DNA from 2 places in the Providencia sp. Marseille-Q8014 genome. Region 1 is predicted to be linked to the other one. Evidence: predicted binding sites of a transcription regulator. Region 1 holds the regulator's gene; the other holds the start of a gene.
The links. Region 1 encodes PurR, which represses purine synthesis genes. Its sites were predicted from a motif close to CANGCAAACGTTTGCNTG; they were not measured.

Region 1 (5,111 bases):
TGTATCAAGCTTGGCTTTTAAAACTTTATAAAAAAAGATATCCAAGCGTTCACAGTCCCACCAACCGTCCATGTAACTCTCGCCTAGACCGAGAGAACCTTTTTGCAGAACCCTTTTATAAAAATCAGTATTATGTATTTGGATGTCGAACGGTCTAGAGCCGTTTATTTCAATTCCAGCTTGATTTAATAAAGATTCTGCGATTCTTTGCCAATTAGAAACTTTAGTTTTGGTTTCATCTACACAAGTGCTCATATGCTCTCCAACTTGAGATGAAGGTTTTTGAGATAGAATTTCAGCTTGCTGAAGGTGTAGGATTGCGAAGAATTGCTTCACAAAGACAGGAACGCATTTATACCGTCGCGCCCTGAGTTTAAACCATGAATATCGTATTAACTCAAAAATCACTTCGGACTAAGTATTATCCGAGTATAGAAGTGATAATTTTATTTAACAATGGCGAAAAATGTCACTTTTGGTAAAAAAGGAGAATTTTAAGCGATAACACTGAATTAGAGTATCAGATAAGGTGTGGATAATCATAGAAAGATGGTCGGAAGAGGGTTTTTTGAGGAAATCAGCCACGACAAAGCAGTGGCTGATGAGTTAACAGGTTGTTAATTCTGATAACTTGTTCTTTCATTAGTCTGTTTGGTGCAATCTTTTGTATATTGCATAAAATAACCAATAACCATCGGTATGATGGTCACCGCCATGACACCGGTTGTCGATAATAAAGGATCGAAAGGTAACGCTGAAACCAATAAACTGGCTAAAAAACATAAACCAAGTTGCAAAGCATTTTGTAATGCAGCGGCTTTACCGCTAGCCTGTGGATAGGTATTGAGTGCTTTTGACACCGCGATTGGATAAGACGCCCCATTCATTGCTGCCATAAAACAGAATGGAATTAAGATCATGGTGAGGCTCGGTGTTGTGTATATCGCCATCAAAAAGAGTATCGACATGCTCACCGCATAACCGACCAACAGTAATGGAAATAATACTTCAGCACGAATTTTGATTAATAGAAAACGGCAGCCATAGCCACCAATAATAAATGCTAGCGTTTGTGGGATGTAGCTCAAACCAATATCAGCAGGGTTAAAACCCATATTTCTTAAAATAAATGGTGAACCTGTTAACCAAGCAAAAAAACCCGCACTACATGAAGCGTAGACTAACACGTTACCACTATAGATACGTGAACCCAGTAGTTTTAAAAACGAAATAGATTCTTGGTCATGGGAATCCACCGTCATGTCTTTTGAAGGATTCTTTTTCAATAACAGGGTTGGAATTAACAATAAAATACCAACAGCCATTAAGACAATAAAAATAATTTCCCAATTATAATGTTCAAGAACCCATGCACCTAATAACGGTGCTAAAGCCGGAGAAAGAGCCACTAAAGGCATAATCGAAGCAAAGACTTTTTGAGTGCTCGCAGCATCATAGCGGTCAATGACCAGAGCTTGCCAGAGCACAGCCGCACTACAGACGCCAACCGCCTGTAAAAAACGCAAAATAAGGAGTTGAGTCGCATCCGTTACCCATAAAATGCCTAAACAGCTCACAATGAATAACGATAAACCTGCGATCAATATCGGTTTGCGTCCCAGTTTGTCAGATAATGGCCCCCACAAAAGTTGTGCAAAGGCAAAACCAGCTAAGAAAATGCTCAAAGAAGCACTAATCGCACCTTCAGAAGTGTTTAATGCCGTTTGCATTGAACCAAATGCAGGCAGGTACATATCGATGGCTAAAAAACCAAGCATACTCAAACCAGCAAGGTAAAGCATAAAGCCTGGGGAGTTTTTTGTCGCAGAATTTGTCATGGAAGCTTACTTATCCAGAATTTACATAATTGTTAACAGAGACTCTATTTTATAGGTTGTATTTTTACATTGTGAAACGGTAATATTTGGAATCTGCTATCAAAATTTTTGAAGGGTATCATTATGTGGTCAGCTCATGCTCTAGAAGTTATTGATGCCGTTGCAAGAACGGGAAGTTTTAGTGGCGCTGCGGAAGAACTGCATCGTGTTCCTTCTGCAATTAGCTATACGGTTAAGCAAGTAGAGGAATGGCTTGCTGTACCTATCTTTGAACGTCGTCACCGCGATGTTGCCTTAACTGAGGCAGGGGAGATTTTCATCAAGCAAAGTCGCTCCGTTATCAAAAAAATGATACAAACGCGTCACCAATGTCAACAGGCAGCAAATGGTTGGCGAGGGCAGTTTAGTATCGCGGTAGATTGTATTGTCAAACCTCAGCGAACAGAGCAACTGATCTTAGATTTCTATCGTCATTTTCCTGATATCGAATTATATATTCATCCTGAAGTGTTTAACGGCGTATGGGATGCACTCGCCGATGGGCGTGTTGATGTTGCGATTGGTGCGACGCGCGCTTCACCCATCGGAGAGCGTTATAGTTTTCGTGATATGGGGTTTATGTCATGGCGTTGTGTGGCCAGTCCAAACCATCCTCTGGCACAGCTAAAAGGAAAATTGACAGACGATCAAATGCGCGAATACCCAAGTTTATGCCTTGAAGATACCTCACGTAACTTGCCGAAAAGAGATACATGGGCATTAGATAATCAGCGGCGTTTAGTGGTGCCTTTTTGGGAAAATGGTATGACATGTCTTGTTAATGGCTTATGTGTTGGCATGGTACCTGAGCACCGAGCAAAGCCCTTTTGTGATGAGGGGAAATTAGCCCAATTGCAGCTATCTCAGCCATTCCCTCCGAGTCCTTGCTGTTTAACGTGGGTGGAAAAGAATACATCACCGGCGTTGAGTTGGTTACTTGAATATCTTGGGGATAGTGAAACACTCAACGCCGAATGGTTAGCGCCTTAATTAACGACGGTAGTCAATAAATGGTCCGTCAGCAACAGAACGACGCTCAACTAGGCGAGGATGGACTTCAATCGTTTGTGCATCTTCGCGCTTGTTCACAATACGATCAAGCAGCATAGCGAATGCCATCTGGCCTAGACGCTCTTTAGGCTGGTGGATAGTCGTCAACGCGGGAGTAAAATAACGCGCATTGCGCACATTATCATAGCCAATGATAGAAATGTCTTGAGGAACACGCAATCCCATCTCATCCGCAGCGCAAATTGCGCCCATCGCCATAATGTCACCGCCACAGAACACGGCAGTAGGTTTTTGCTTATTGCTTAAGATCTGCATCATTGCTTTATAACCAGATTCTGGTTCAAAGTCGCCTTGCACGATCCATTCATCACGTAAAGTCACTTTCGCTTCTTCCATGGCTTTTTTAAAACCCGTCAGTCGACCAATACCGGTGTTGCGTTCTAAAGAGCCAGGGATCACGCCGATGTCACGGTGACCACGATCAATTAAATAACGACCTGCGAGGTAACCGCCATGAAAAGAGTTATCAATGATACTGTCGGTAAAATCACCACGGGAAGTGCCCCAGTCCATGACGACCATAGGAATATTGCGATAATCTTCCAGCATATGGATTAGTTTATCGGGATATTCAGAACACATGACGAGTAGCCCATCAACACGCTTTTGCGCAAGCATTTGTAAGTAAGCTTGTTGCTTACCTAAGTTATTATGAGAGTTACATAAAATAAGGGTATAACCTTTCTCATAGCAACTATTCTCGACTGACTCAATCACTTCAGCAAAATAAGGCGCCTCACTTGATGTCGCGAGTAGGCCAATTGATTTTGTATGATTAACTTTCAAACTACGAGCAACAGCACTCGGTGAATAGTTGAGTTCTTTTATCGCAGCCCAAACAGCCGCTTTAGTATCATCAGCTACGAAGCGCGTTTTGTTTATTACATGGGATACGGTTGTGGTGGAGACGCCAGCGCGCTTCGCCACATCTTTAATCGTTGCCATGGGAAAAAAAAACTCCTGACCAATAATCGGTCTTGTTATGAATTCTTATTAAAAAATTACCTAATATTACCTACATATTGAGGCATAGTGCCTTAACTGGCAATAATTTAGCGATTAGTTATCGATTTTGTCTGATCTAGCGCAAAAACAAAAGAAATAATTGATGTTATAACCTGTGATATAGACACTGGTTTTTATAAATCGTCATGTCATACTTATTTAACCATGTATAAGTTATGGTTATTTTGCTGGTTAACTGTTCGTTATGATGAGAGGGACTCATGGATACAGATTTTAAATTTGGACTATTAGCAGCGTTAGGTTCTTTGGCTGTGATCATTGCTTTTGCAGTACATATTTTTTAATTTTACTGTTTAATTAAAGGTGAAATTAAGAAGGGCGAGTATTGACTCGCCCTTTAGCTATTCTCTAAAGAAAATGATTAAGCGAGGTTTTCTTCAACGAATTTCCAGTTGACTAAGGCCCAGAAGTTCTCTAGGTATTTAGGGCGCGCATTACGGTAATCAATGTAATAAGCGTGTTCCCAAATATCGACAGTGAGGATAGGTTTATCATCACCAGAGATAGGGGTTGCCGCATTTGATGTATTCACAATAGCTAAGCTGCCATCGGTTTTTTGAACCAGCCAAGTCCAACCGGCACCGAAATTTTTAATCGCAGCATCTGTGAACTGTTGTTTGAATTCAGCGAAAGAACCAAAAGCTTTATTAATGGCTTCAGCAACTTTACCGGTTGGTTCTCCACCCGCATTTGGTGCTAAGCAGTGCCAGTAAAAAGTATGGTTCCAAACCTGTGCGGCGTTATTAAAAATACCCGCATCTGAAGTCTTGATGATCTCTTCCAGTGATTTACCTTCGAAAGCCGTACCTTTGACTAAATTGTTGAGATTAACAACATAGGTATTATGGTGTTTACCATAGTGATACTCTAAGGTTTCTTCCGAGATATAAGGTTCTAGCGCATTTTTAGCATAAGGTAGAGCGGGAAGTTCAAATGACATTGCGTACTCCTTGTTTGCGTTTAAAACAACACATATGGGTGTGGTGCTCATAAAAGTGAGCAAATAATTTAATACGTATATCTTGCTATGAGTTATACACGAACCGAACGTTCATGCGGTCTTGCTTATTCTTTAATAGATTAATAATAGCATGAGATGCTTGCCGAGTTATAGGCATGGATATTCTGCGTCATATA
Region 2 (5,111 bases), 1.9 Mb from region 1:
TCTTCCGGATCTAATTTTTCATCAACATCCGCGGATAAACGCTCTTCCATTTTGTTCAAACTGACAATAGCCACTTCAGCCATTGCCGCTTTTGCCATGCGTATTTCGTTGATATCCGCTTCCTTGTCACTCACCTTAAAATTACGCAATAACAGTGGTAACGCGATCACACCAGCAAAAATCGAGAATAAAATAACCCCAGCAGCAATAAATACCAGCTGATAACGAGCAGGGAATGGTGAGCCATCACTTAAAAATAACGGCACTGACAACACACCCGCCAAGGTAATTGCCCCACGAACGCCCGCAAATGAAGCTAACCATAATTCACGCACTGTATAATTGGCGAACTGTAATGGCCTTTTCTTCAAAAACAGTCGGCTAAATCTTTTCATTAGCCATAGCCAACAAAAACGTAATATCAACAAAGCAAAATAGATAACCGCAACAGCCGCGAATAACATCCAAGTTTCTACACTCGGGTCTAATTCAGCTTGCAGTACAGAGGTTTCCCATATTCCCGGCAATTGCAATCCGAGCATGATAAACACCAGTCCGTTAAATACAAACTCAAGCATCGACCATACGCTGTCAGCACGTAGTCGCATTGCCAGAGGAGCATTACGGATCACACCAGATTTAGTGATCGTCATACCCGCAGCAACCGCTGCCAAAATGCCCGAAAAGCCAATATGCTCAGCAATCATGTAGGAGGCAAAAGGCAGCAAGAGCATAAACACGATTTGCGTTGCAGGATCATCCCCACTCCAGCGGCTCATCAGTCTAAGCGATTTACTGTAAACCCAAGTCACGACGATACCGGACAATAATCCACCTATCGCAACTTTAAAGAACTCAATGGTCACACCGGAAACAGAGAATGCCATCGTTCCCATGGCAATCGCCACAGCAAACTTTAAAGCAACAAGGCCAGAAGCATCATTCATGAGAGCTTCACCTTCCAACACACTCATCATGCGTTTTGGAATTCGGCCTTTACCCACAATGGAAGAGAGGGCGACGGCATCCGTTGGTGAAAGAACAGCGGCAAGTGCAAATGCAGCAATTAATGGAATACCAGGCATCAGCCAGTAAATAAGATAACCAATCCCAACAACGGTCACCAATACCAGCACTAATACCAAAATGAAGATTTCGCGTCCATTTTGGAAAAATTCACGGGTTGGTGTTTTCCAGCCATCAACGAATAACAATGGTGGAATCAATAACACCATAAATAATTCAGGATCAAACGTGACATGCAAGCCAAACTGAGGCCAAGCCAATAACGCACCAATCGCAATTTGAATCAAGGGTAATGGAACACGAACAGGAATGACTTTTGTCACCACGCCTGAAACAGACACAGCCAAAATTAAGATGAGGATAGTAAAGAAAATTTCCATGTTGCCCTTACTGATTAACTAAACGAACCAAGACCCAAATATGACCCGTCGTAGCAGAATATTAGGTAGCTCGTCAGGCCATAAAATTTTTCAGTAAAGCCAGCAACTCGTGAAAACCTGCGGGTTTCACATGATTTACCGCCTTTTATCTATTCTATCCTTAACTCACTACTCGGCGGGAAAATAATTCAAACTTTAAGATTAATCGCGATAATACATTAGGGGGCGGCTAACGAGCCCTCCCCCACAGAATAACAAATCTTAAATAGCTAGATCAGCAGCATAAAAAGCTACCAAAAGAACGGCAATCACGACGGTACCGATATTTAGCTTACGCCATTCGCCAGCAAAAATACGGCCGATCACCAGTGCTGCAAAGCCCAACATAATACCGGTGACAATATTACATGTCAGAACAATAAATACCGCACACAATAGGCCTGACATCGAATCGACAAAGTCATCAAAGTCGAGTTTAGACACATTACTGAGCATCAGTAAGCCAACGTACATTAAAGCGGGAGCCGTCGCATAAGCGGGAACTAAATAAGACAGTGGCGATAAAAACAGAATGAACAGGAATAACACACCAACGACAACAGCGGTCAAACCTGTGCGTCCACCAGCTGCCGTTCCTGCCGCTGACTCAATATAAACGGCAGCAGGAGAAGCACCAATTGCACCAGCAAAGATACTGCTCACCGAATCGGCTGTTAATGCCTTACCACCATTAATAATTTGCCCCTCTTTATCAAGCAAATTCGCTTGACCTGCAACAGCGCGAATTGTTCCCGTTGCATCAAAGACGGCAGTCATCACTAAAGCTAATAAACTCGGTAACACAATTGGCTGTAATGCGCCCATAATATCCATATTAAATATCAGTGATAAACCATCCTCCCCGAAAGAAGGCAGTTTAAAGAAACCTTGATATTTAACGGCGGGATCAAAGATCAACCCAATAATAGAGATAGCGATAATGACCAGTAAAACACCACCGGGTACACGACGCTTTTCCAGACCAAAGATAACGGCTAAGCCCGCTAATGAGATTAAAACAGGAAAAGAGGTGAAATCCCCCAGTGCTACAGGTAGGCCTGCGTTTGGATTTTTAATCACCAGCCCTACCCCATTGGCAGCAATCAGCAGTAAAAATAGCCCGATACCGATCCCTGTCCCATGCGCAATGCCCATTGGCATATTACGAAGGATCCAACTGCGAATACCTGTCACTGAAATAATGGTGAATAAACACCCCATTAAGAATACGGCACCAAGCGCAACAGGGATGCTAATATTTTGCCCCAACACCAAACTAAATGCCGTAAATGCGGTTAGTGAAATAGCACACCCGATTGCCATTGGGAGATTAGCCCATAGCCCCATTAATAATGAGCCAAAACCAGCAACTAAACAGGTCGCAATAAACACTGCGGTAGGAGGGAAACCTGCCTGCCCTAACATGCCAGGCACAACAATAACGGAGTAAACCATTGCTAAAAACGTCGTTAACCCAGCAATGATTTCACGGCGAACCGAAGAGCCACGCGCGGAAATTTTAAAAAATTTATCCAATTTGCAATTGGTTGAAGCCTGTTGGCCAGACATGGAGATACTCCTGCTAAACATAACTAAAAGCGCCAAATTCCGCTCACGAAAACGATTACTTTTTTAAAAAAACTCATAAGCCAAGTCATTCACTTAATGAAGAGTGATTTTACGCAATCGTTTGGCTTTATGGTCGAAATGGCAGATTCTGAAGCGGGCAATTATCAATCTAAACAGGTGTACTGATCAAGTGTTTTCGAATTTAAGCAGCAGATAGCGTGCAGCAAAGCAAACTTAACGTAAATTTTTACGTCTTTCTTTCTTCCTCGATATTATTGATAGCTAAATGCAATGGCTACGTGACCTCTTCCGACTTTAATAACGTTAAGAAATAGACCCCATTCAATAAACTACTAATAGATTTTACTCTCGTTTAGCTGTAGTTAATAAATGCTTTGTTAGAGTTAAATTCTATTTTGTTAATAATAACAAGATAAATTAATTTCAATTAATGAGGTTTTAATTTTCATTAACCGCATTTATTACCAAAAATGTAACGCTGCAAAAAATATAATCACACCTTCAAAAAGTAAATAAAAATTAACTTTTATTTCATAATGTTAACAAGATTCATTTATAACAGTTTATTTTTATTTATTAGGTTAAAATTAAACATTACGCCGAGCTATTAATTATTGGAATATATTTACTGTAAACAATGTATAAAAAATTATCCCCTAAACAATTATCACTAACTTTATTTATTGGCTTCCTGGTTATTTATCTTTTGCCCGGTATTTATGGGCATACGCCATGGAAGCAAGATGAGAACTATAGCTTTGGTATCATCCAAACCATGTTCGAAACCAATAACTGGTTAGTGCCTACCAATGCGGGCGAACCTTTTATGGAAAAGCCCCCTCTGTACTACTGGGTCGCGACGCTCACTTCACATTTGCTGTCTGGCTTAATGCCGCTTCACGATGCTGCCCGTAGTGCTACTCTATTGTTTTCAGTGGTTAATTTTTCATTTTTCATTTTGCTAGCACGTCGCGCTTTCCATGCAGCAGACATTGGGGATAAACGTATTTGGGTGGCTTTCGCACTCTATGTTTGTGCTCCCGGTATTTTAAGACATAGCCATGACATGTTCACGGATATTGCATTGGTGACAGGAGCAACCATTGGTTTATATGGCATTTTAGGGCTGATACGCCAAGAAAAAGTTGTCGCATCCGCATGTTGGCTTATGGCTGGTACGGCTATTACCCTGTTATCAAAAGGCGTATTTGTACCTGGTGTCTTATGGATCAGCTTACTACTTACGCCTATTTTCCTACCGCATTGCCGTCAAAAAACATTCTGGTTACCCGCCATCATCGCGGGCCTTTGCTCACTGATCTTTATTTTACCTTGGCCTATCTTATTATATTTGCAACACCCAGATCTTTTTATCACTTGGTTTTGGGAAAATAACATTGGACGATTTTTAGGTTTTTCCGTTGAAAAATTAGGCGCTAAGGCTAACTTAACACGCGTGCCAGCATCTGTCCTTTTATTTGCCTTTCCTTCTGGAATACTGGCAACCCTTTATTTTTTAAGGAACCCTTTAAAACGATTACGCAATCACAATGAGTATTTAGTCACAATATTCCCATTACTGGGAATTGTATTTTTACAGATGTCAGCAACAGGTAGAGCACTTTATTTATTACCTTTTATCGCTCCATTGGCTATTTTAGGTACAAATACACTGTTTTCTATTCCAGAGAGAGCATTACGCTATTTTTCATATTTTGCGGCAACATTCTGGTCTGCACTGATTATTTTTCTTTGGGTTTGCTACGTGATCGCGCTTTCTGGCCATGCTGAAACTTGGCTTCAGTTTTTTAGTCAATGGCTTCCCATGAGCTATCACATGCCATTTTCAGCGTTGACTTTGGTGGCTGCAACGCTTCTCACTGCTATTTGGTTTTTACGTGGTTCCTTCCTCAGCCAACAAATAACATTGCGAGCCATACAGAACTGGGCATTAGGCATGTGTATTGTTTGGGGGGTCACGTTCACCTTATTTGTAGGTTGGATTGACTATGCCAAAGGATTTGAAAAAGTATTTGTCGATTTAGCGCAACAGCTAGATGATCATTATCATGATAA

Region 2: ACWPW6_RS02585 (NCS2 family permease) is a predicted target of PurR. The motif match lies at 3,125-3,142, and genes of this name have one in related genera.

Annotation. Positions count from the first base shown of each region.
Region 1 is NZ_CBCOPT010000001.1:2,515,957-2,521,067, reverse strand. Features, by position in the region: gene cfa (cyclopropane fatty acyl phospholipid synthase) at 1-255, opposite strand, end outside; gene punC (purine nucleoside transporter PunC) at 618-1,838, opposite strand; gene punR (DNA-binding transcriptional activator PunR) at 1,962-2,867, shown strand; gene purR (HTH-type transcriptional repressor PurR) at 2,868-3,893, opposite strand; gene cydH (cytochrome bd-I oxidase subunit CydH) at 4,175-4,258, shown strand; gene sodB (superoxide dismutase [Fe]) at 4,336-4,914, opposite strand.
Region 2 is NZ_CBCOPT010000001.1:604,735-609,845, reverse strand. Features, by position in the region: gene ACWPW6_RS02590 (Na+/H+ antiporter) at 1-1,406, opposite strand, end outside; gene ACWPW6_RS02585 (NCS2 family permease) at 1,668-3,014, opposite strand; gene ACWPW6_RS02580 (ArnT family glycosyltransferase) at 3,673-5,111, shown strand, end outside.